Regions from separate parts of the Pseudoalteromonas sp. T1lg122 genome, predicted to be linked through region 3. Evidence: predicted binding sites of a transcription regulator. Region 3 holds the regulator's gene; each other region holds the start of a gene.
What was found. The regulator sigma-54, encoded in region 3, starts transcription at its own class of promoters, with help from an activator protein. The targets are predictions, from matches to a motif close to GTTGGCACGNNNNTNGNNT.
Positions count from the first base shown of each region.

Region 1: a site for sigma-54 is predicted at 3,311-3,329, ahead of C2M33_RS07895 (LruC domain-containing protein). Genes of this name have one in related genera too.
Region 2: a site for sigma-54 is predicted at 4,177-4,195, ahead of C2M33_RS14925 (BON domain-containing protein). Genes of this name have one in related genera too.
Region 4: a site for sigma-54 is predicted at 4,297-4,315, ahead of C2M33_RS14680 (DUF1328 domain-containing protein). Genes of this name have one in related genera too.

Region 1 covers NZ_PQCG01000007.1:541,961-548,086, forward strand. The annotation lists gene gdhA (NADP-specific glutamate dehydrogenase) at 1-517, opposite strand, end outside; gene C2M33_RS07890 (hypothetical protein) at 600-1,085, opposite strand; gene C2M33_RS07895 (LruC domain-containing protein) at 1,088-3,277, opposite strand; gene C2M33_RS07900 (ATP-binding protein) at 3,501-5,657, shown strand; gene C2M33_RS07905 (M28 family metallopeptidase) at 5,650-6,126, opposite strand, start outside.
Region 2 covers NZ_PQCG01000032.1:541,556-547,681, forward strand. The annotation lists gene xerD (site-specific tyrosine recombinase XerD) at 1-355, opposite strand, end outside; gene fldB (flavodoxin FldB) at 484-1,005, shown strand; gene C2M33_RS14905 (DUF2147 domain-containing protein) at 1,049-1,477, opposite strand; gene C2M33_RS14910 (hypothetical protein) at 1,582-2,019, shown strand; gene C2M33_RS14915 (tRNA1(Val) (adenine(37)-N6)-methyltransferase) at 2,020-2,718, opposite strand; gene srmB (ATP-dependent RNA helicase SrmB) at 2,795-4,027, shown strand; gene C2M33_RS14925 (BON domain-containing protein) at 4,243-4,581, shown strand; gene C2M33_RS14930 (hypothetical protein) at 4,608-5,540, opposite strand; gene radA (DNA repair protein RadA) at 5,591-6,126, opposite strand, start outside.
Region 3 covers NZ_PQCG01000031.1:96,382-102,507, forward strand. The annotation lists gene C2M33_RS11260 (YgiQ family radical SAM protein) at 1-415, shown strand, start outside; gene mgtE (magnesium transporter) at 494-1,852, opposite strand; gene C2M33_RS11270 (HPr family phosphocarrier protein) at 2,063-2,335, opposite strand; gene rapZ (RNase adapter RapZ) at 2,349-3,194, opposite strand; gene ptsN (PTS IIA-like nitrogen regulatory protein PtsN) at 3,195-3,647, opposite strand; gene hpf (ribosome hibernation promoting factor) at 3,651-3,938, opposite strand; gene C2M33_RS11290 (RNA polymerase factor sigma-54) at 3,966-5,462, opposite strand; gene lptB (LPS export ABC transporter ATP-binding protein) at 5,578-6,126, opposite strand, start outside.
Region 4 covers NZ_PQCG01000032.1:493,512-499,637, forward strand. The annotation lists gene C2M33_RS14655 (peptidoglycan DD-metalloendopeptidase family protein) at 1-291, shown strand, start outside; gene C2M33_RS14660 (hypothetical protein) at 352-534, opposite strand; gene C2M33_RS14665 (sodium ion-translocating decarboxylase subunit beta) at 650-1,780, opposite strand; gene oadA (sodium-extruding oxaloacetate decarboxylase subunit alpha) at 1,791-3,563, opposite strand; gene C2M33_RS14675 (OadG family protein) at 3,579-3,827, opposite strand; gene C2M33_RS14680 (DUF1328 domain-containing protein) at 4,362-4,535, shown strand; gene C2M33_RS14685 (hypothetical protein) at 4,587-4,778, shown strand; gene C2M33_RS14690 (hypothetical protein) at 5,454-6,126, opposite strand, start outside.

The sequences.
Region 1 (6,126 bases), on a different contig from region 3:
TTTCTCTCGCCCCAACGCCAATATCTCCTGCAGGTACATCTGTGTTAGCACCTATGTGACGGTAAAGTTCAGTCATATATGACTGACAAAAACGCATAATTTCATTGTCACTTTTTCCTTTGGGATTAAAGTCAGCACCGCCTTTAGCGCCTCCCAATGGCAAGCCGGTAAGTGCATTCTTTAAAATTTGCTCAAAGCCTAAAAACTTAACCACACTTTGATTGACACTCGGATGGAACCTCAAGCCCCCCTTATAAGGGCCTAATGTTGAGCTAAATTCAATTCTAAAACCACGGTTAACTTGCACTAAACCATTGTCATCAAGCCAGGGTACTCTAAAAATGATTTGTCTTTCAGGTTCTACTAATCGCTCAAGAATTGCTTGCTGTTGATAAACGCTATTACCTTCAATTAGCTGACTAATTGATGAAAGTACTTCTTCAACAGCTTGATAAAACTCAGGCTCATTTGAATTAGACTCTTTTACTGATTGCAGTATCTGTTGAACATATTGCATAACAAAATCCTCTTTCAAGCTGTTGAAAATATTAACTCTATTAAAATTAAACTGAATAAATCATAAAATCGATCACTCATGTTTAACGAATAGTGAACACCGCTGATTGCCCTTCTTCATGCTGCCAATAAAAACGTAGTGGCTCATTTTGAGAATCATAAAACCAAACTTCTGCCACCAGCTCTAATGCACTGTTAGCAAGCATCACAGTCGAGGTTAACTTGCTTTGCTTTAAAGGTGCGCGCAATAAGCATTGGTTGTAATCTGCTTTATTATCATCATCTTTTAAGCAGATATTTAAGTAGGCTCTGCTATCACCCATATTCAAATCTACATCTACACTCAGCTCAATTTTGCTACTTAAATCAAATTCAGGAGCAATTGTTAAGTCGACCATTGTCACAGGATCTGTACTCGTCTCTGGAGGTGATGTTTCTGGTGGCGGAGTACTTGTGGTGGGTGTCTGCGTAACCGTTGTACTTTCCGCCTTGGTTGAAGTACTACCTTCTCCACCGCCACCACACGCCGATAACATTAAGCTAATGATTACTAAAGTATAATGTTTCATGATTATTCTCCTCGTAAAATAACATTTGCAAGTTTTGCATTATTAAACCAAAGAGGCTTATCTCGTCCTGCTGATTCAGCAAATGCTCTAAAGTCACCATACGCATGTGTTATATCAACACTCTCTTTTGGGTGCGCCCATGCGCTACCAATCTCCATTGCCCAAGGTAGGCCTGTTTCTGTTTGGAAATAATAACTTTGAGCACTATTACTCGCATCATCAGAGCCATTGATTGAAAATAATTGTGCATTGAATTTTTCGGTTGGTTGTTGATTCTTAATATGAACTTCCCAACCGCGTGGGTTTTGTCCAACTAAAAACTCACCATGGTAGTGATCTTGAGCCGCAAAAATAAATGGATCTAAAGTATATTTAGGGGCTTCTATTGTTGTTACTCCACTTTGAAGTGAAACAGTTAAACTAAACGAAACTTTGCTGTTGGTATCACAGCCTGTTTCAGTTCTAAAGTAACTACAGCTTGATTGCTTATCTGTAAAATCCCATGTATCTGGCATGATAATAAAAATAGCATTCTCAACCCCTTGCTCTAAAATAGAATGTGATTGTGTTTCGCCATCTATAGTTAAATTAATTGAACTTGTATCAATCTGATTTCTTAATATTCGCTTATCAGCACCATCGGCTATCGTTTGGTACAAGCGTACTGCAAAGCCATTATGAAAATCAGCACCAATGCCAACTAATTCCCCTTCAATCTTGTAGCCCATGGCCTGGCCTTCTTTATCAATCAATGTAGTACGATAATTTACAACTAAATCGTTAAAGTCATAGTCACCAGCGAAAGGCCATTGATCTTCATAGGCAAGGGTTACCCAACCATTCTCACTTGGGTATACCAAACTGCCATAAGTGGTTACCGGATAGTCCTCCACTTCGCCGCCTGTTACCCCACCACTTGCGGTAATTGGGTTAGCTTCGCTGCCATCTGTGACACGAAAACGTGCCCATGTTGCTCCCATCACAGCATCACTCGGTACATCAACCAGCACACTGTTATCACCTTGATTTAAGCGATACTTGCTCACTGTGATTTCATCTGGATCAAACTGGAAATTTTGATCCCAATCGAACCAAGCATATAAATACCCATTATCATTAGGTGCGGTCACTATTACCTGGCTGGTAGAGCCTGCAACAAAATCAGTAACAAATCTCACACCATCATCTGAACTATCGACTGGCGATGCCTGTAAATCAGCAGGTGTGTTAATATTTTCGCCATCAACAACGGCTCCTAAATAAACTAAATTTGATTGGTCTTCATTAGGGTCAAACAAATGGCGGGCACCACTATGAGCAAGTGCTGTTTTATATGGCATGGGTGCATCACCAAAGTCGATAGAGTTATCAGTTACTTTTACTTCAGCAATAGCACAGCGTGCACCATCATTTTGATTCGATGTTGGCCCTAAGGTAAACACTGAAGCAGTAGGCGTATAACCCATTACAGGGCTGGTGCTCAAATCTACTTTATGGATTTTACCGCTGCGGTTATTACTAAAATAAAACTGGCCTTGTACATCAAAATAGCCTGCACCATTAGCACCGGTATCACCTGCTATGTCGAGGTTAGCGACAAAAGTGGGTGTCTGGTTATCTAAATTTATTTCATAGAGGTCTCCGTTTGACTCAACCGCATACAAAAGATTGCTGTGTGGATGAAAAGCAAAATCATAAATAGCTAAATTCCAGTTCGCTGAGCCTGCAACTAATTGTGCCTGATACTCGTCGGCCTCTTCAGTTAAATCAATGCCATATAAACCAAATTTAGGGTGGTATAAATAGTAAATCGCCTGATTAGTTTCACTATTTACATGAATATCACCAACATAAAAATTGGTATCTGGCAGGCCATTTATAGTCAAACGTTGTAAAACATAATCGTCACCAATACGCACAACACTTTTTGGTGCTTGTTTACTAAAGCCATACATATATTGGTCTTGATAATTAAAGCCAACCGCATTAACGCTGTCGTTATTCGTTTCTGTTGAAAAATCCATTGACGCTGCAAGCACGGTGGTTTTGGCTGATACCAGGTCAACGCCATACATTTGCGCAGGCGAACCTTGAATTAAAAATGCCTTACTTGGGCACTGTTCAAATGGTGCTGCACTTACGAAGCCAGTTGCAAGTGCGGTTATTAGGTAAGCGGGTAAGTTACTTTTCATAATTACACTCTCCTGTGGATGTGTTATTACTCAAAGCAGTAACCATTCCAAAATACAACTCATTCTAAAACAAGACGTTATGAACAATTGGGCTGAGTATTTGCAAGATGCAAGAGGCATAGTTGCATAATGCAATTCTTTTTAGCTATAAAAGCAAATCATTCCCACTTAAAAGAATGACATGCTAGACTAGTTAGGAATAAAAATAATAATAAACCCCACTATGAAACTTAAAGCCTCTGTAATTCTGTACTTTGCCTTATCAATGAACAGTGCTTTTGCATCAACACTGCAACACAACATTGATGAAGCCAGAACAATCAGTGACTACCAAAAACGATATGACTATTTAAAAGCCATCGATAAAAAGCTTATTGAGTCCGCCAGCCTTGCAGAACAAGTCAGTTTTAACGTTAGATTAATTCACGTTCACATACACCTCGGCCAATTTCAACAAGCGCAAACTATTATTGATGAACTTGAAGCAAGCCCTAAATACAAAAGCGACGCCCCCATTTACAGCGAGTTATATCTTGCAAAAGCCCGCCTCGCCTACAGAGAAGGTGACTTAGTATCTGCAATCAATTTATCGCAACAAAATGTCGCCCTGTTTCAGCGTTTACAACTTATCGATTATGAAATTGATGCCGTGGCGAGCCTTGTCAGTGCTTATCATAATGCAGGCGAGTATCAAGCAGCCTTGAACTTGCTTGAGGTTTATATACACGACAAAAATCGTGAATTAACTTTAAAACAAAAAGAAATGCTCTACCATGGTTATTCGCGTAATCTTGAGCAGTTAGACCGGTTTACGCTTGCTCTAGAATATAAGCTAAAACGCCGTGAAGTTATTCAGCAGATGTCACCGTCCATCTCATTACAAGCAGGCATAAGTTATTCAATTGCCCAAAGTTATTTAGATTTAGAACAATACGAAAAAGCAAAGAGCGAATTTATTATAGCCCTTAGTTTTGATAGGCAAACGGGTTCACTTTCTGATATCGGACATAGTTTAGTTAAACTATCCCAATGCGAATATGGGCTAAAAAACTACAATGCAGCACTTGAATACGCACAAGAGGCTCAACAGGTGTTCGCAAGTTATAACAGCACACGAAATACTGCCTGGGCAAACCATAATATTGCGATAAATTTGCTCGAAGTCGATAAAGCAACTCAGGCATTAACCATTGAAAAACAAGTGATCACTGAACTCAAGCAAGACGATCACTTATATATTGATGTATTACTCACATTAGCAAAGCTATACATTGGCTCTACTGAGCACGAACAAGCTAAACATTTTGCTGAGCAAGCCTACAAGTTAAGCAACCAAAAAAATAAGCTGCAAAAGCAAATCACAGCCCTAGAACATTTGATCACTGTGGCAGTACAACAAGCTGATTACAAACAGGCATTTTCGTACCAACGGACTATTACAGAGCTTGAAAAAGGCTTTGCCCGCAACAACTACAATCAACGTTTAGCGGAGCTGCAAAACTCCATTACGATGCGCGACCGCGATTTGGCCATTCAAGATTTAAAGCTCCAAGACAATGAAAAAAGCCAAGCAATTGCTTCACAGCGCCAAACTATCTTATACAGCATTTTATTATTTAGCCTTCTTTTAGCTGTAATGGGCATTGCTTTATTACGAGTAAGACAAAGAAAACAGCTTATTGAACAGCGCCGAAATTATCTAGATAAACAAATCAGTCAACGTAGTAAGTTATTATCACAAGTTGCTCACGAGTTAAGTGGTCCATTAACCGGGTTGCGCTTACACCTTGAAACGCTCCAAGCAGGCTTAACTCAATTTAATGAGCTTACATACGAAAAACTCAACCAAAAAATCACCGACATGGCAACTTTAGTCACTGATTTAAATAAAATTTCACTTTTAGAGCAAAGTAGCTTTCAGCTCAACGTAACAACAATTAATGCAGCTGAGTATTTCCAAAGCTTACACGCAGATATGCTGATCCAGCTTGATAAATTTGAAGTGAGATTCTCACAAAATGTTGCTGATGAATTAAACTTTGAGTGCGATGCAACACGGCTTTCACAGTTATTTGCAAACTTAATCAGTAATTCACTTAAGTACACAAATCACCCTGGTAAGATTACTTTGACGATTAGCCAAAACCAAACACAGCTTTTAATCTGCTATGAAGATTCAGCCCCTGGTGTCAGCGATGAAAGTTTAGCAAAGATTTTTGACCATCTTTATAGAGTACCAGACTTAAAAACGGTTAAACAGTCAGGCTCAGGCATTGGGCTTGCGATAGTAAAACAAATTGTCGAAGCCCATAACTGGCATATTACAGCTGTTCATAGCGAACTGGGTGGTGTCCGCTATGACTTAACGATTCCTATTTAGTTGATTTGTCTGGCCATTCAAACGCGCCAACATCACCAGGAAAAACAACCGGTGATTCAATACCGTCTTTGTTTACAGCGGCAACACCAAAATAGTAGTTATCGATAACAACATTTTTCAGTGTTGCTTCGGTGACGTTGCCAACATCGCGGCTAAATTGCCATTGTGGCTCACTGGTGTAACGCCAATAAATTTTATAACTGACCACCGTTGGATCATCACTTTTATGCCACGCTAATGTTGTACTTGGCTTTACAGCACCTGAAATACTAACACCCGTTGGCGGCGCTGGAGCCCACGCCATTGAAGCCATCGTCACTGCATTAAGTGACGTTAATTTCGCCGCATAGGCAAAATCAACATGGTCAATAGTATCACCGTAGGTAATGCCATCTTCAGTACGCAAGTCTTGATGCTGTTGATTATAATTTTCGTTGGTTTCCATTATACGCACAGCGGCAAAGCCAAC
Region 2 (6,126 bases), on a different contig from region 3:
CTTCTACTTCTGCTTCTGACAGTGTTTTTGGTAATGACTGCCCAGCTTTTGGCTGAGCAATATTGACCATCGGCGAATCGGCAATGGCTTTTTCGCGCACAAAATACTGATAAAAACGCTTCAGCGCGCTGATGCTACGCGCTGTGCTGCGCGACTTCAGTCCTAAATCAACACGGTATGCTAAATACGCTTCAATATCATCTGAGCGGACAGCCAGTAGGTCTTTATCTTTTAAAAATTGGCAAAACTTTTCAAGGTCACTGCGATAAGCGGCTAATGTATTTTCGCTAACTCCTTGCTCAAGATACAGCGTATCTAAAAATAACTCTAAATGTTCGGCGTTATTTGCTGTCATTACACCTTTTTGGGCTTGTGAATTATTATCAGCCACGCGTACTCTCATCCTTATCAAGGTATCAATTGATTATACCTTACGGTAAACTTACGCCTATCATATCAGGCAAATACACAGTGATAAATACGATGCAGATTGGTTTATTTTATGGTTCTACAACCTGCTACACAGAAATAGCAGCCGAGAAAATTCGCGATATTATTGGTCACGACATCGTGAGCCTTCACAATATCAAAGATGAACCATTAAAAAATGCAGAGCAATTTGATTTTGTTATCTTCGGCATTTCAACTTGGGATTTTGGTGAGTTGCAAGAAGATTGGGAATCAATTTGGGACGACATTAAAGATGTTAACCTAAACGGCAAAACCGTGGCTCTGTTTGGTATGGGCGATCAACAAGGTTATGGTCAGTGGTTCCAAGATGCACTTGGCATGTTACACGATGAAATTTGTGATCAAAGCATTACCTTGCTTGGTAAATGGCCTAACGATGCAAGCTATGAATTTGAGGCTTCAAAAGCACTCAGCGAAGATGGCAAACAATTTGTAGGCCTAGCCCTTGATGAAGACAGCCAATACGAGCTCAGCGATGAGCGTATTGCAAGCTGGGTTGAACAGGTCATGACTGAGTACAGCGAAAGTTTGTAAATCATGAATAAAAAAGCCAAGCATTGCTTGGCTTTTTTAATGGTTATTCAACGCGTTGCCAATATTGATTACGATAGAAAAACGCAATATAACCGCGTACTTCAAGTACCTTGCCTTGTTCTTGTGGAGTTAGTTTAAGGGTATAGGTTTTACCATTGTTTGGGTCCAAAATTTCACCCTCTTGCCAGCTACCATCACCAGCATCTTTAGCACCTTCAATAATTTGTAACCCTAAAATAGGCTGATTTTTCTTATCACCTTTACACTTTTCGCAGATTGCATCTTGTTTAGCTGGGTTAAGGATTTTTTCGACACTGCCAACCAATACACCATTTTGCTCACTAATACGTACTAAAGATTTCGCTTCATTGGTTTCTTCGTCAATGGTTTTCCAAAGACCCACAGGCGTCATTGCGGCAAAGCTCAATTGAGAAAATAATAAGGCAGATAAAGCAATTGATAAACGTAACATAAAAAACTCGTATAAAATTTAAGACATTGGCACTATAACAGGGCTTGGTTAATCACACCATTTTGTTATGATCATACAAAGACAACACATTGCGAGGGAACACAATGAGTCAATTCACATTAATTACCGGTGATATTGTCAGTTACGACAGTAATCAGGTTGCCACAATAAACGCCATTGGCGAAATAAAAATAAATCGCTTTGCTGAGCCATTATTTATTCCTGATAGCGCTAAAGCCGCCATTGAACTAGGTCGGCTTGATGATAACTTGTTTAATTTAAAAAAGTTATTACGCTCAGGCTATGCCGACCCTTGCCCAACAACCCGCGTACTAATTGAAACCACAGAGCCTTTACCTGACATCAAAGGTCTGCTAATCAAACGCCGCTTTAGCATTATTGATTTTTGCAGCGCCGAAATAGAAAAGTCGCACAGTAAAGCCGTGTTAGACGCCCTATTAGAGCTTGAATATGTTCAGCAAATTCAGCTTGATGAAGTCATGCAATTACAACCACCTTCCATACAAAAATCACAGATATAATTACATGTTTAGGTAAAAAGCTTTACATAGCTCTTTATAATCTTGGCTATAGCTGCCATCAGCTGCATGTATGGTTAACGATGATGTATCACATTCGCCGTTGTTTTGGCTGAGTAGCAACAAGCTGCGACTTGGTTGTTTTTTCTCGGTAGTACGGACCAAGCAATGGCGATTTAAGTACCAGCCTGCCTGCTCAGCTACCGCAATGAATTGTTTTGCCTCTACGCAAGGCAAAATCACATTCAAAAGCGTTTTGCCGTGGCTAATCCTAGTACACGCTTCTATCAATTCGCTGAAGCTAAGGCCGTCAGTATGACGGGCAGTATTTCGAGCATCATTTTCACCTTTTAGGCTCCCATTAAAATACGGTGGATTGGTGATGATCGCATCAAAAGGCTCTGCTGCGCTAAACGACTGTACTGCTCCTTCGAAAAGGTTTATTTCTGGCCAAGGGCTAGCGGCAAAGTTATCTCGGGCATCACTGCAGGCACCCGTGTCTATTTCAATGGCACTCACACTTGCATCAGACACTCTTTGTTTTGCCATAAGCGCCAGTAATCCAGTGCCTGTGCCTATATCTAAAATGCGCTTAGCTTTATTTATATCAGCCCATGCACCTAACAAAATACCATCGGTCGACACTTTCATCGCCGTGCGTGTTTGCGTTACCGTAAATTGTTTAAACACAAAGCCTGACATTTTTTCACCTTTTCATTCACCACAGCCGCGTTAACGCGTATAATTAGGCTCAATTGTCCTCTATTTATGTCACTCTATGCAATTTTCTGAATTTGATATCGATAACAAGCTGTTAAATGCCATTAATAAAATGGGTTTTGATACGCCAACCAGTATTCAACAACAAGCGATCCCTGAAGCTCTTCAAGGTCGTGATATTTTGGCATCTGCCCCTACTGGTACGGGTAAAACAGCCGCGTTTTTGATCCCTGCAATTCAATACTTGCTTGATTTCCCACGTCGCGATCCTGGCTTTGCGCGCGTATTGATCATGACGCCAACCCGTGAACTTGCTTATCAAATTCATGAGCAATGCGAATTACTTGCAGCACAAACTCATCTTAAAATTGGGGTTGTGACAGGTGGTATAAACTACGGGACACACAGAGAAATATTCGAAAGCAATAACGACATTCTCATTGCCACACCAGGGCGTTTAATGGAGTACCTTGAAACAGAGAACTTCCATGCTGAAAATGTTGAGGTGCTTATTCTTGATGAAGCTGACCGCATGTTAGACATGGGTTTTCGTAAAGAAATGCTTCGTATTTGTGATGAAGCACGTAACCGTCGCCAATGTTTCTTATTCTCAGCCACCCTTGAAGGTGACAGCGTAGAGTTATTTGCGGAGCGTATCTTAAACGATCCGGCACTCCTTGAAGCCGAATCTTCACGTAAAGAGAAAGGCAAAATCCACCAATGGGTTCACCTTGCGGATGACTACGACCACAAACTTAAAATGTTGGTTGAAACGTTAAATGGTGACGACATTCATAAAGCGATTGTGTTTGTTAAAACTCGTGAGCGCTTAGAAACATTAATTGGTGAATTAAACAACGAAGGCCTTCGTGTTGCTTGGTTACGCGGTGAAATGCCACAAGATAAACGCATGAAAGCGATGGAAAATTTTCACTCAGGTCGCAATAATATCTTAGTTGCAACGGATGTGGCTGCACGTGGTATTGATGTTGCTGATATCAGCCATGTTATCAACTTTGATATGCCTCGTACCGCAGACGTTTACGTACACCGTATTGGCCGTACTGGCCGCGCTGGTAAAAAAGGTATTGCGATTTCATTTGTTGAAGCACACGACGTGGCAATTTTAGGCAAGGTTGAGCGCTACATAGAGCAAAAGCTTAAACGCCGAGTGATTAAAGGCTTTGAGCCACAGCACAAAGAAGCAAAAATTCCCTCTAAAAAGAAAAAAGATCCAGTAAAAATGAAGGCTAAGAAAAAAGCCAAAGCTAAAGCGAAGAAGAAAAAGTAGCTTTATTACCCTTACTGAAAAAATGCCGAGCTTGCCTCGGCATTTTTGTACCCTACCCTTTTTACCTAATGAGTGTGTAATTAGTTCACACTTTATTCCCCCTCACCCCATTAATTCAAATAAAACCAATTAAAATCAACAAGTTAAATATTGGAATGATAATTGTAACTGGTTCAGCAATAGTTCACAGCAGACTACATTAACGAGGGAATTGTATGAGCCGCTTCAAATTAACCGTAGTACTTACATCATTAAGCTGTATTTTTTTACTTGCATGCGCAACGAACGTAAGCGCCAATACTAGCGTGCTAACGACTAGTACATCGGCTCAACCGCGCTTACAACAAATGGCACTGCAGAAATTAACAAGCAATCCTAATTTTCGAATTGAAAACCTACAAGTGATTGTTGATGGTGATACTGTTGAACTAAAAGGCATTGCAGAAACAGGCTTTCAAAGAGCTTTAGCACAAAAATTTTTAGAGCATAGCCAAGGTGTGATGCAGATAAAAAACAACCTTAAAGTGAGTAAGCTCAATCACCCATCACTTTAAGGCTAGATTTACAGAGGGGCTTGAGATTATGCGCCGCTTGCTTGCAGGTTGATAAATTTCGCAAGCTCTTCTGGTTGACCCATCAGCATTTGAATTTGCTGATTAATCTCCATCATGCCTTTACCTTCAGGTAATTTTGCCGACACAGAGAAAGACGATAAGCCATTCACAAAATTAGTGATCGCTGCCGCAAGTTCTTCACTCACAGGAACTTGCTGTAATTGCATAGCTACCACTTGCTTAAATTGCTCATGCGTCATACCTTGCGAAGTTAAGAAGCTATCGACCACGGCTTTAAGCTCACCTTCATCAGCTATCGACAGATTAATACGGCGCGGCTCTAACTGAGTGAGTGCTGCCATCATCTTTGATTGCTGTTGTAATTGCTGCTCTAAGGTTAGCTGGCCATCCGCTGCTTCATTTTGCATTTGACTCGCAGCAAGTGATGCTTCCATTAACGCTGTGGTTTTAGCTAAACCAAGATTGAAATTCACATCAGCCACCTCATTCGCAGTCACTTTAAGTGCAAAGTCACTGTCGCCTGAGTCTTTATTGTAATCAAGTGATGAATTTACGTTATAGCTTGTTGATGCTAGCTTGTTATTTGAGTTTTCTGGTAGCTGCGCTAAGAACTCATCGCTAAAACGAAAGTTAGTCATCACAAAGCCTGTGTGCGGTGGTATCGCATCAACTTCATAACCTGACACATCAATGCTGTCGATAGTTGCAACTGGCTCATTACTTAAACTATTTGAAACAGTGATATCAGATAACTGCATGCTGCTATCAAAAATACTTGCTGAGATATCACTGTATTTAATATCTACACCGCTTTGAATTGATAACGCACTAATTTGCTTATCAACCACCTTTTTCACTTCCTGTGTCGCTGCGTAATTTGCGTAAGCCACGCCACCGACAGCCGCAGCAACAACCGCTGCAATAATTAACTTCTTCATTTTATTTCCTTTAATTGGTGTAATTTTTTTATCAGTGTATCAAATTGTATTTAGTTTATTAACGACAATAGTTCATGCACCGTTTTCACCGGCGTGATCTTCGCCCCAAGGCCTTCCATTGATTTATGGTAATTGCGATGCGGGATAAAAATCTCGGTAAAACCATGCTGAGCAGCTTCTTTGACTCGAGGTACGCCACTGTCGATTGGTCTTACATCACCATTTAAACTTAGCTCGCCCATAATACAGGTGGTGCGGGGTACAACAAATTCGTTCAAGCTGCTTAATAACGCTGTTACTAATGCTAAATCGATACAGGTTTCTGACTCATCGATTTTTAAGCCACCGACAATGTTGAAAAAAGTGTCGTGAAAGATTTTTGTTTTTGTGTGCTTACGCAAAATGCCCGTCAGCATCTTGATGCGGTTCATGTTTAAACCAACACATACTCGCTGCGGGAATTCAGCTTCGGTTTCTGTGGTTAAACATTGGATTTCGAGTAGTAAATTACGGTTACCTTTACGGATACAGGTGATTGCAGAGCCCGGAGATTCAGTACTCGAGCCTGACAAAAAGATTTCACTTG
Region 3 (6,126 bases):
AAAGGCTCATGACTTTAAACTTGATCAAGTACAAAACTTTTATCCATCGCCGATGGCTAATGCAACAACGATTTATCACACAGAGATGAACTCGCTGCGCAATATTAAAAACAATACTGAACAAGTTCCAGTACCAAAAGGTGCGCGTCAGCGTCGCTTACACAAAGCGATTTTACGCTACCACGATCCAGCTGGCTGGCCGATGATCCGCGAAGCGCTGAAAAAGATGGGCAAAGCAAACCTCATTGGTAAAGGGCCAAACTGCTTGGTACCTGAAGAAGGCCGTAATGAAAAAGCGGCGCAGGGTAAAGGTGGAAAAGGCCGTGCGGCACTGACGCGTCACACCGGGTTTAGCCAATTTAAAAAGGCCAACACGAAACCTAGAGTGGGTAAAAATAAGCAGCGTGCAAAGTAAATAGAAACAAATACGGCCCTTTAAGGGCCGTTTTTATTTATACCAATTCGCTTAATTAAGTAGTATTGCGAATTGGTATTAGATCAATAACCAAGTTGCGGTGCCTAAAAAGGCAAAGATACCAACAATATCAGTGACGGTTGTCAGCACTACACTCCCGGCAAGGGCTGGGTCTATTTTCATTTTTTTGAGGATTAGCGGAATACTCGCACCTGCAATACCGGCTGCGACAAGGTTCATAAACATTGCAAACGCTAAGACCGCACCGAGCTTAAAGTCCCATTGCCATAGAGCAACCACGCCAGCAATTAAGACTGACCAAATAACACCATTAAGCGCACCAATTGCTAACTCTTTAAGTAGTAAGAAGCGTTGGTTAGTTTGGTTGATATGACCTACGGCTATACCACGAATAACCAGTGTCAGGGTTTGGCTGCCCGCAACACCTCCCATTGAAGGGACGATACCGTTTAGCACCGCCAAAATAGGTAAAATTGCTAAGGTGTTTTCAAAAAAGCTTGCCACAATGGCTGCTAGCAATGCGGTTAATAAGTTAACCCCAAGCCAAATAGAGCGACGCTGCGAACTCTTTAGTACTGGCGCAAAGGTATCTTCTTCATCGTCTAGACCCGCGAGGCTTAGCATACTGTGCTCTGCATCTTCACGGATTACGTCAACGATATCATCGATGGTAATACGACCAAGCAAGTGGGCGTTATCATCAACAACAGGGGCTGAAATCCAGTTGTGTCGTTCGAACAGTTGCGCGACATCACTTTCATCCATCGAAATTGGAATTGACTCACAATCTTCATCCATTAAGTCTCTGACAACTTTATCGGATGAATTAGTGAGTAGGGTGGTTAACGAGAGCGCCCCTAAAAAGCAATTATGCTTATCTACCACGTACAGATCATCAGTGCCCTCTGGTAATTCGCCCCTTAAGCGTAAATAGCGTAATACTACATCGAGGGTAACATCTGGACGAATGGTTACCGTATCGCTGTTCATCAAGGCACCGGCTGAGCGCTCTTGATAAGAAAGTGCTTGCGTTGCTCTCTCTCTATCTTGCGAGTCCATGGCACTGACAACGTCTTGATATACGGTATCAGGAAGACTACGTAGGACTTCACCTAAGTCATCGTCGTCCATGTCTTCTGTGGCTGCAGCGATGTGCTCAGGCTCCATCTGGGCAATAATGCCAAGACGTACATCTTCAGACAGTTCTTCTAGAACATCACCGCGGACATCTGGGTCAACCAGTTGCCAAAGCATACGACGAATTTTATGAGGAGAAGATTCAAGTAAAAGGGCTGTATCACAAGGCGCCGTTTTAGCTAACATACCGCGCACTTGAACAAATTGACCACTATTGAGTGACTTGGTCACTTGTTTGAGTTGTTGTAGTGGGTAATCTTGTTCAAAGGCTTCTGGCATTGGCGTCCTTACAACTGAAAAAAGTTTAAATAGGCTAAGCAAATCAGCATAGTTGCTTTGTGGTGTATTTGCAGAGATATCGTCGCACTGCGATAAATTTATTAAGAGTTTTGTAATTTAGAGAAGCGAGCGATATAAAAGTAGGATATTTAAAGGGAATTTTAAATATCCGAATTAAGTTTACCGTAAACCCCGAAGGCTTAGCAAATGCTATTCTTGCTCGTGAAAGCGTTGCGCAATTAATTCGCCAATTGCCGTTAATGCGGCATCAGCATCCGGGCCTTCGCATACAACGCGAACTTCTTTACCTTGGCTGCTTTCAAGTAGCATTAACGCTAACACGCTGTCGCCTTCGGCTTCTTTATCGTCTTGATAAAGGGTAATTTTGGCATCAAATTGCAGCGCTAATTGCGCCAAAACAGTGGCAGCACGAGCATGTAAACCAAGTTTATTTTGAATTAAAAAAGTATCTTCAGCGTGCATTCTAGGTGCCTAATTAAATGTCTTGTTCACGGTGACGAATTTTTACATTGGCATGGCTTTTCGCAAAGCTTTCACCAATTGTTTGCGCTAAATAAACAGAGCGGTGTTGGCCACCGGTACAACCAATTGCAATAGTTAGGTAACTGCGGTTATTGCGCTCTAAATGTGGCAACCATGTTTGCACAAAGGTCTGTATTTGCCATGTGAACTTTTGCACTATGCTGTGGCTCGCAAGATAATCTTTTACTGGTTGATCAAGGCCTGTTAGCGGCTTTAAATCTGGCTCCCAGTGTGGATTAGGTAAAAAGCGTGCATCAAATACGTAGTCAGCTTCTTTTGGTATACCGTGCTTAAAGCCAAACGACATAAAGGTAATAATCAGCTTTTTATCTTTTTTACCTAAGATCTTTTCGCGAATTGATTCAGCTAACTGATGAACACTCAAATCGGTGGTGTCAATCATAAAATCAGCGCGGGTGATCAGCACATCGAGCAATATTTTTTCTTGTTTAATAGCAAGATCGAGTGGCAAAGAATCAATCGATAATGGATGTAAGCGGCGTGTTTCTGAAAAGCGCTTTATCAGGGTTTGATCATCACTATCTAAGTAAAATAGCGTTGGGTTTGCAAACCCTGGTAGGTATTCAAGAATATCATTAAATTCTTGCTGCTCTTTCGGTAAGTTACGTACGTCGATACTGACTGCTATTTTATCGTAATTATCAGATACGCTACGTACGAGTGAAGGCAGCAAATTCACTGGAATATTATCAACGCAATAATAGCCTAAGTCTTCAAGTACTCGTAAAGCGACCGATTTACCTGAGCCTGAGCGACCGCTGATAATGATTAATTCCATTTATGCCTCTGCTGATATGACCTGAAACAGTTGCTGATCGGTTGTAGCACTGCGTAACTGTTTACAAAATTCTTTATCTTTAAGTCTATCAGCAATTGTTGATAAGGTCTTTAGGTGAAGCTGACAGTCACCATCTGGTACGATGAGTGCCACAAATATATCAACCGGGCGGTTATCAATAGCATCAAAATTGATGGGTGATTCACTCACTATGATAAACGCATGGGGTTCATCGGCACCGCTCATTCGACCATGGGGAATAGCAATACCGCGACCGATGCCGGTGCTGCCTAGTTTTTCTCGGTTGAGCAAAGCATCTAGGATATCTTGTTGCGATAAATGAGGAAGCTGCTGGTGGGCCAGTTCGCTGATATATTCAAGAATTCTTTTTTTGCTATTAAAAAGGACCGCAGCTTTGCTGCAGTCCTGGTTAGTAAGTGAACTTAGTTTCATAATTTAATGTCGAGCTAATTTCTCTTTGTGTTTAATGACTTGGCGATCAAGCTTATCGATCAGTGAGTCAATGGCTGCGTACATATCTTGATGTTCTGTAGAAGCGAACAATTCGCCTCCGTTTACATGTAAAGTTGCTTCTGCTTTTTGGCTTAATTTTTCTACATCTAGAATGACATGAACATTATTTATATGGTCAAAATGCCTTTCTAGTTTCGCAAACTTGGTGTTTACATAGTCTCTTAATGAATCAGTGATTTCTACATGACGACCAGTTAAATTTAGTTGCATAAGCATTTTTCCTTCTATGTAAAACGTCTAAATCAAACTCTTGCGCTGATTAGACGGAGGTATTGCTAGAGACTCACGATATTTTGCAATTGTACGTCTAGCTACTTTAATTCCTTGCTCAGCCAATATATCTGCAATTTTACTATCACTCAATGGTTTAGCTGAGTTTTCTGCGGCCACTAACTTCTTGATTAAAGCGCGTATTGCCGTAGAAGAACACTCACCACCATTTTCGGTGCTGACATGGCTTGAGAAGAAATATTTCAACTCAAAAATACCCCTCGGGGTATGCATATATTTTTGCGTTGTTACACGTGAAATTGTCGATTCATGCATTTCGACCATTTCAGCAACATCATTTAGCACCATCGGCTTCATCGCTTCAGGGCCGTGCTCAAAGAAAGCTTGTTGTTGTTGAACGATACAGTTGGTTACTTTTAATAACGTATCGTTACGGCTTTCTAAGCTCTTAATAAACCACTTTGCTTCTTGTAAGTGAGAGCGAATAAATTGGCTGTCGCTACTCGATTTTACTGAGCGAGACATAGCCGCATATTGGCTGTTTACTCTAATCTTTGGCATACAATCTGGGTTTAACTCAACCACCCAGCGACCTTTTACTTTTTTCACTGATACATCAGGTATAACGTACTCAGACTCTTCGCGTACTATGCTATCCGCAGGCTTAGGATTTAAGCTGTGAATAAGCGTCATCACTTCTTTAAGCTCATTTTCTTTAAGCTTAGTCTTTTTCATCAAAGTGCGATAGTCGCGACTCGCTAATAATTCGATATGCTCAGATAAAACCATTTTAGTTTCAGCTAAATATGGTGTGCTAGCGTCAAATTGACGAAGCTGAATACACAGGCATTCTTGTAAACTGCGCGCGCCAATACCAACAGGATCGAATAATTGTATTCTTTTTAAGACCGCTTCAACTTCATCAAGTTCGATTTCTTCTTCATCGTTATTTTGATTAAAGCTTTCGACAATATCTTCACAGCTGATCGTTAAAATACCTGAGTCGTCTATGGCTTCTACTATGGCTACGGCAATCGCTTCGTCAGTTGGGCTAAATGGCGTGAGCTGTAATTGCCACATTAGGTATTCTTGTAGGGTTTCAGTTGATGCGCCTTGGTAAATAGACTCATCTTCAGGCATAGGTCCTGATGATGTTGATGGGGCAGCACTCATGTACTCGTCCCACGTGACGTCCATTGCTAAGTCATCACTTACGGTGTCTTTATTGAGGGCGTCACTGCTTTCTTGCTCGTATTCGCTAGGTGCTTCTTCTGCAGACGCGCTTAGTTGCATATCGTCAGATTCAGCTTTTTGCTCATTCTTACCGATACTTTCTTCGTTGTAATCAGCCTCTTCCACTTCAAGTAGGGGATTACTATCAAGCGCTTCTTGAATTTCTTGCTGGAGATCCAATGTACTGAGCTGCAACAAACGAATCGCTTGTTGCAGTTGTGGAGTCATTGTAAGTTGCTGGCCCATGCGCAGCTGTAATGATTGCCTCATGTATCCCTAACAATCCTTTTTAAGTTATCGATGACTGTGCTGTGACAGTTAAAAAATTATCGATTTATTGTCATTGTTATAAGTCTAGCAGATGCTCTAGTCGGTGGCGTAATGGTTACAGCCTGAATTGCTCGCCTAGATATACATCACGTACAGTTTGGTCAGCTAATACGTGCTCAGGTGTGCCTGATGCAATTAGCTCCCCATGAGAAACAATGTAGGCTTTTTCACAAACATCAAGGGTTTCTCTAACATTATGGTCAGTAATGAGTACCCCAATACCGCGGTTTTTTAGGTGCTCAATAATTTTCTTTATATCTAACACTGAAATTGGATCAACACCAGCAAAAGGCTCATCTAAAAGGATAAATTTAGGATTTGCGGCTAATGCGCGAGCAATTTCAACGCGGCGACGTTCGCCACCTGACAGCGCCATACCTTGGCTGTCACGGATATGTTGAATGCTAAATTCGTCGAGTAAGCTGTTTAGCGTTTCTTCGCGGGTGGTTTTATTTAGATCTTTACGGGTTTCTAAAATTGCCATCAAGTTTTGATAAACCGTCAACTTTCTAAAAATTGACGACTCTTGCGGCAGATAACCAATACCTAAACGTGCGCGGCTATGCATTGGTAAAAGCGTAATGTCGTTATCATCAATGCTGAT
Region 4 (6,126 bases), on a different contig from region 3:
ACTCAGTATGTGACTAAGTACTTACACTTAGATAAGAAAGTGGTTAAAACTGGCCAGAAAGTAAAACAAGGTCAGAAGATTGGTACTGTTGGTGCGACAGGTCGCGTAACTGGCCCACACTTACACTATGAATTCTTAGTAAACGGTGTACACCGTAATCCGAAAACGGTCAAACTTCCTAAATCAGAGCCACTTCCGCGCGATGAATTAGCTAAGTTTAAACCGATTGCTGATAACTTCTTAGCGCAATTACAACGCAACCGCGAATTGCAATTAGCGTTAAATAAGTAAGCTTCTAATATCAAAAAGCCGCTCCAGGAAACTGCAGCGGCTTTTTTCATATCTTTAATTTTACTGCTTCCAAAGCAGTACATAGATAAGCTGTATAACTAACGAAATCATCACCAAGGGCCAAACATACTTGGCATATTTAGTTGCTTTATCAAGCCCCGTTCTAGCGCTGTACTTTTCAAGCAGTGGCACCAAAATCACTAACGCCACAAACAAACACAGCAAAATCACAAATACATTCACTAGGCTTCCTTTCTTGTAGAATATTAAGGTTCACTATACCTAAATTGAAGGCAAAAAAAAGCGCAGTAAAATTACTGCGCCAGTCGGTTGGAAGTAAAACGACTAAATCGTGCTGTTAGCCAACAATTGCTAACAGAATACCTGCTGCAACGGCACTTCCTAATACCCCTGCTACATTTGGTCCCATGGCATGCATCAACAAGAAGTTATGTGGATTGCTCTCAAGACCTACCTTATTAACCACCCGTGCGGCCATTGGTACCGCTGATACACCCGCTGCACCTACTAACGGGTTGATTGGCGATTTAGAGAATTTATTCAGGCCCTTCGCCATAAACACCCCTGATGCTGTACCAATTGCAAAGGCCAGAGCACCTAATACCAAAATACCAATCGTTTCTACGGTTAAGAACTTATCTGCCGCAAGCTTTGAGCCTACCGCTAAGCCTAAGAAAATAGTGGTAATGTTGATGATTTCGTTTTGTGCACTATTGCTTAAGCGATCAACCACGCCCGATTCACGCATCAAGTTACCTAAGCAGAACATACCGACCAGCGGTGTTGCTGCAGGTAAAAACAAGATGGTTAAACTAAGCACCATTAACGGAAAAACAATTTTCTCTTTTTTCGATACGGCACGAAGTTGCGGCATTTGAATTTCGCGCTCTTCTTGCGTTGTTAGTGCACGCATAATTGGCGGCTGAATAATTGGCACTAGCGCCATATAAGAATAAGCTGCTACAGCAATCGCCCCCAGTAAATCAGGTGCTAGCTTAGATGCTAAGAAAATAGCTGTTGGACCATCCGCCCCACCAATAATGGCAATTGCCGATGCGTCTTGTAGTGTAAATTCAAAGCCAGGAATATAGTTAAGCAGTATTGCACCAAATAAAGTTGCGAAAATACCAAATTGCGCAGCCGCACCTAACAGCAACATACGCGGATTAGCGATTAAGGCACTAAAGTCAGTCAGCGCCCCTACGCCCATAAAGATCAAAAGTGGGAATACCCCAGAGTCGATCCCAATATGGTACACGTAATACAAAAGGCCGCCCGGCTCAGATAACCCAGCTACTGGAATATTAGTTAAAATAGCTCCAAAACCAATCGGTAATAACAACAGTGGCTCAAAGTTACGGGCGATTGCTAAATAGAGCAGCAAGCAACCAACCGCAATCATGATCAATGCCGGAAAAGTAAAGTTAGCAATACCCGTGGCATGCCAGAGGTTTAAAACACCATCCATCCTCTGTCTCCTATGCCAGCGCGATTAGCGCATCGCCAGTGGCAACAGAGTCGCCCTCTGCCACTAATACTTCTGCAACTGTGCCTGAGTGTGCGGCGCGAATTTCAGTTTCCATTTTCATCGCTTCCATAATGATAACCACATCACCTTCGTTAACGGTTTGACCTGGTTTCACTTTCACTTTGAAAATATTACCTGCCAACGGTGCATTGAGTGTTTCGCCCGCTGACGCTGACGCCGACTGAGGAATTAACTCACTGTCTTTTAGGGTTACTTCTTTAAGCTCACCACCTTGCGCTACGACGACATCGTAAACTTTACCATCAACTTTAACGCTGTACTGCTCTGCTTTTACAGGGCTTGAAGCAGCAGGAGTTGCTTCAGTTTTAGCAACTTCACCCGTTGGAATTGCTTCAAATGCATCTGGGTTGTTGCGGTTTTTAATAAATTTAAGGCCAATTTGTGGGAACAATGCATAAGTAAGCACATCATCAATCACATCATCAGCAAGCTCTAAGCCTTGCTCTTTAGCTTCGCTTAATAACTCTGCTTCTAGCTTCTCAAGCTCAGGCTCTAGCTTATCAGCAGGGCGGCACGTAATTGCTTCAGCACCCTCAAGTACTCGCTCTTGCAACTCTTTATTCATAGGCGCTGGTGTTGCACCATATTCACCTTTCAGCACACCCGCTGTTTCTTTTGTGATGGTTTTGTAACGCTCGCCAGTTAGTACATTTAGTACCGCTTGAGTACCGACAATCTGTGAGGTCGGTGTAACGAGTGGGATATAACCTAAATCTTCACGAACACGCGGGATCTCAAGTAACACTTGGTCAAGCTTATCAGCTGCACCTTGCTCTTTAAGCTGGTTTTCCATGTTAGTTAACATGCCGCCCGGTACTTGCGCTAATAAGATGCGACCATCAACGCCTTTGAGGCTACCTTCAAAAGCGGCATACTTTTTACGAACATCACGGAAATAAGCAGCAATTTCTTCCAATTGGTTTAAATCAAGACCAGTATCTCGCTCTGTGCCTTCAACAATTGAAACTATGGTTTCTGTGGCGCTATGACCATAAGTCATACTCATTGACGAAATAGCTGTATCAAGCATATCGATACCCGCATCGATTGCTTTTTGGTATGTTGCAGTACTTAAACCTGTGGTCGCATGGCATTGCATCGCAATAGGAATAGACACGGTTTCTTTTAAGCCTTTGATCAACTGCTCACAATCGTATGGCTTTAGTAAACCCGCCATATCTTTGATACAAATTGAATGGCAACCAAGATCTTCTAGTTGCTTAGCAAGTTTCAGCCACATATCAAGTGTATGCACTGGGCTTACTGTGTATGAAATTGTACCTTGAGCGTGTGCACCTACTTTTACCGCTGCTTTAATCGCGGTTTCAAGGTTACGTACATCGTTCATCGCATCGAAAATACGGAATACATCAACACCGTTTTTATGAGCTCGCTCAACAAACTTTTCGACTACATCATCAGCATAATGGCGGTAGCCTAAAAGGTTTTGCCCGCGCAGTAACATTTGCTGCTTAGTGTTTGGCATTGCAGCTTTTAGCTCGCGAATACGTTGCCAAGGATCTTCACCTAAATAACGGATACACGAGTCAAACGTTGCACCACCCCATGATTCAATAGACCAATAACCCGCATTATCGAGTTTTTCTGCCATGGGTAACATGTCGTCTAAGCGCATACGCGTTGCCAAAAGAGACTGGTGTGCGTCACGCAATACTAATTCGGTTAGTTTTAATTTAGCCATGTTTGAGCTGCCCCGTTATTTTTGTTTATTTCGAAATTGAGCAATTGCAGCGCTGATAGCTGCAATATGTGCCTGTGGCACACCCTGTTGAGGTTGAATTTTTGCTGTTCGCGTAGGTTCTGCAGTTGCAGGATCGTCGAATCGACCCACGACTTTCGACATTAAGATCACCGCAGAAATCAAAATGCTCAGAAAAACAAACACGCCAACCATGCCTGTCACCATCAAACTGGCCGCAGTGGTGAGTAATCCACCTATATCCATACGACTCCCCTCGCTTACTTATAATAAAAAGTCATTTTTGTTAAATATTTATGCACCAATGATAACAAAGAAAATCAATTTGTATAGCATCATTGTAAATTGGTAAAACCAATTAAATTTAAAATAACATGACACACATATAATTAACACCCCACTATTCACGCATTTAAAGCCCCGTTATAGATGATATAAATAGTCAATATAGCCAGACGTTATATGCTGAACTATTAATTAATAGCAACAAAATGACCAAAAACCACACACAACAAGGCGTTAGAGCTAACCCCACAAAACAAAGTTAAATTGGTCTTACCATTTTTAGCAGTTTCTTTCATTTTTCTCATGCAGCTCAATATGAAAAAATATCACTATGAATAAGTTACATGCTTACTCGTAAAAGTTACCAAATGATGAACCCTGCCAATAACAACAAAAACACATAACCAACTGAAATTTAAGAAATAAACATTCTGGCACAGAACTCGCTTTAGTTACATCGAACTTAAGAAAATTTAAATAGCCAAGGAGACCACTATGTTACGCTGGACAATTACTTTTTTAGTTATCGCGTTAATCGCAGCAGTGTTAGGTTTTGGCGGTATCGCAGGAGCCGCTGCAGGCATCGCTAAGATTATCTTTTTTATATTTTTAGTATTACTTGTTATTTCGCTGGTATCAGGAGCACTTAGAGGCAGTGTCCCTAAGTAGTTAAAAGCAGATAACCACTTACTTTATTTTAAATTTACAAGGAATTTCATTATGAAAAATTCAACTTTAAAAGCCGCAACTATCGCCCTATTTTCAGGTTTATTTATAATGGGTTGTGAAGACAACACCGCTGAAGAAGCTGGCGAACGTATTGACGAAGCAATTACTGATACACAAAATGCAGTTGAAGATGCATGTGAAGAAGTAAAAGAAGGTGTTAACGCAAAAGAAACTAACTGCTAATAATACACCTTAATTAAGAAAAGCGGCCAAGTGCCGCTTTTTTGTGTATGCGAGTTAGCGAGTTAGCGAGTTAGCGAGTTAGCGAGTTAGCGAGTTAGCGAGTTAGCGAGTTAGCGAGTTAGCGAGTTAGCGAGTTAGCGACTTTAGGCTGCAAGCTGCTTGTGTCAAGTAGCTTGCTAACTTTACTCTTTCCCCTAGAAACTCGCTAACTTGTTGGGTTTCGCTCCGCTCTACCCTACGTCACGTAGATTTAAGAAACATCGCGCGAAATAAATTTCACGCCTACGCGTGGTTAAACCGCTGCTACCTCAAGCTCGCTAACTTTACTCTTTCCCCTTGAAACTCGCTAACTTATTTGTTTTATCTGATAGCTGACGGCTGAAAGCTAATAGCTCCTCTCCCTATAAACTCGCAACTTTACTCTTTCCCCTAGAAACTCGTTAACTTGTTGGGTTTCGCTCCGCTCTAACCAACCTACCGGCTCTTTTTTTAATCTGATAGCTGACGGCTGAAAGCTGATGGCTCATTTCCCTATAAACTCGCAACTTTACTCTTTCCCCTCGCAACTTTACTCTTTCCCCTCGCAACTTTACTCTTTCCCCTCGCAACTTTACTCTTTCCCCTCGCAACTCGCTAACTTGTTGGGTTTCGCTCCGCTCTAACCAACCTAAGTTATTACTCACAAACCTTAGTGAGGGGCTCGTTTGTCGTTACACTCGCTATATGCCACTGGCCGTCAATAAAACTCACCTTAGTTACATCGCTAACGGCAAAATCACCGGGGACATTTAAGCGCGTTAAGTTACTCGCTAGCTGCTGCTGACAATATGGGCCGGTATCGCCATGCATCACGAGCACAGGCTTTGTGGTGTGCTTTGCGAAGTCGCTGATAGCATCACGGTACACTTTAAAGGCATCACAATCGCTGCGCTGTGATTCGCTGCAAGCGGGTTTACTGGTTGGATGGTAAATGTCAGCTTGAAAGCCAAACACATAGGCCTTAGCATCCTGATGAACAAGCGCTTGCTTTAACCAAGTTAAGTTGTACTTATCACGTTTGTCAGCGGCATCAAGTGCTGCGTTTTTGTCACTTTTTAAAATTTGCGAGCGGCCGTTAAAAGTGCCCGGTATATGCAAAGTACGAAATTCAATGTCATCAAACTGCCAACGAGCATTTTCTAGCATTTCAGCCTGTGTGGCATAACCCTGTAGTTGCTTCGCTTTTTGTGTATAAGCCTCCTCAAACATCAAGCCTTTAACAAAGCTTAGCCGTTCAAGCTCATCAAAACGCACCGATAGCTTTTCTCGATCGCAATCTGTCCATTCATTATCACCTGGGGTGTAAATA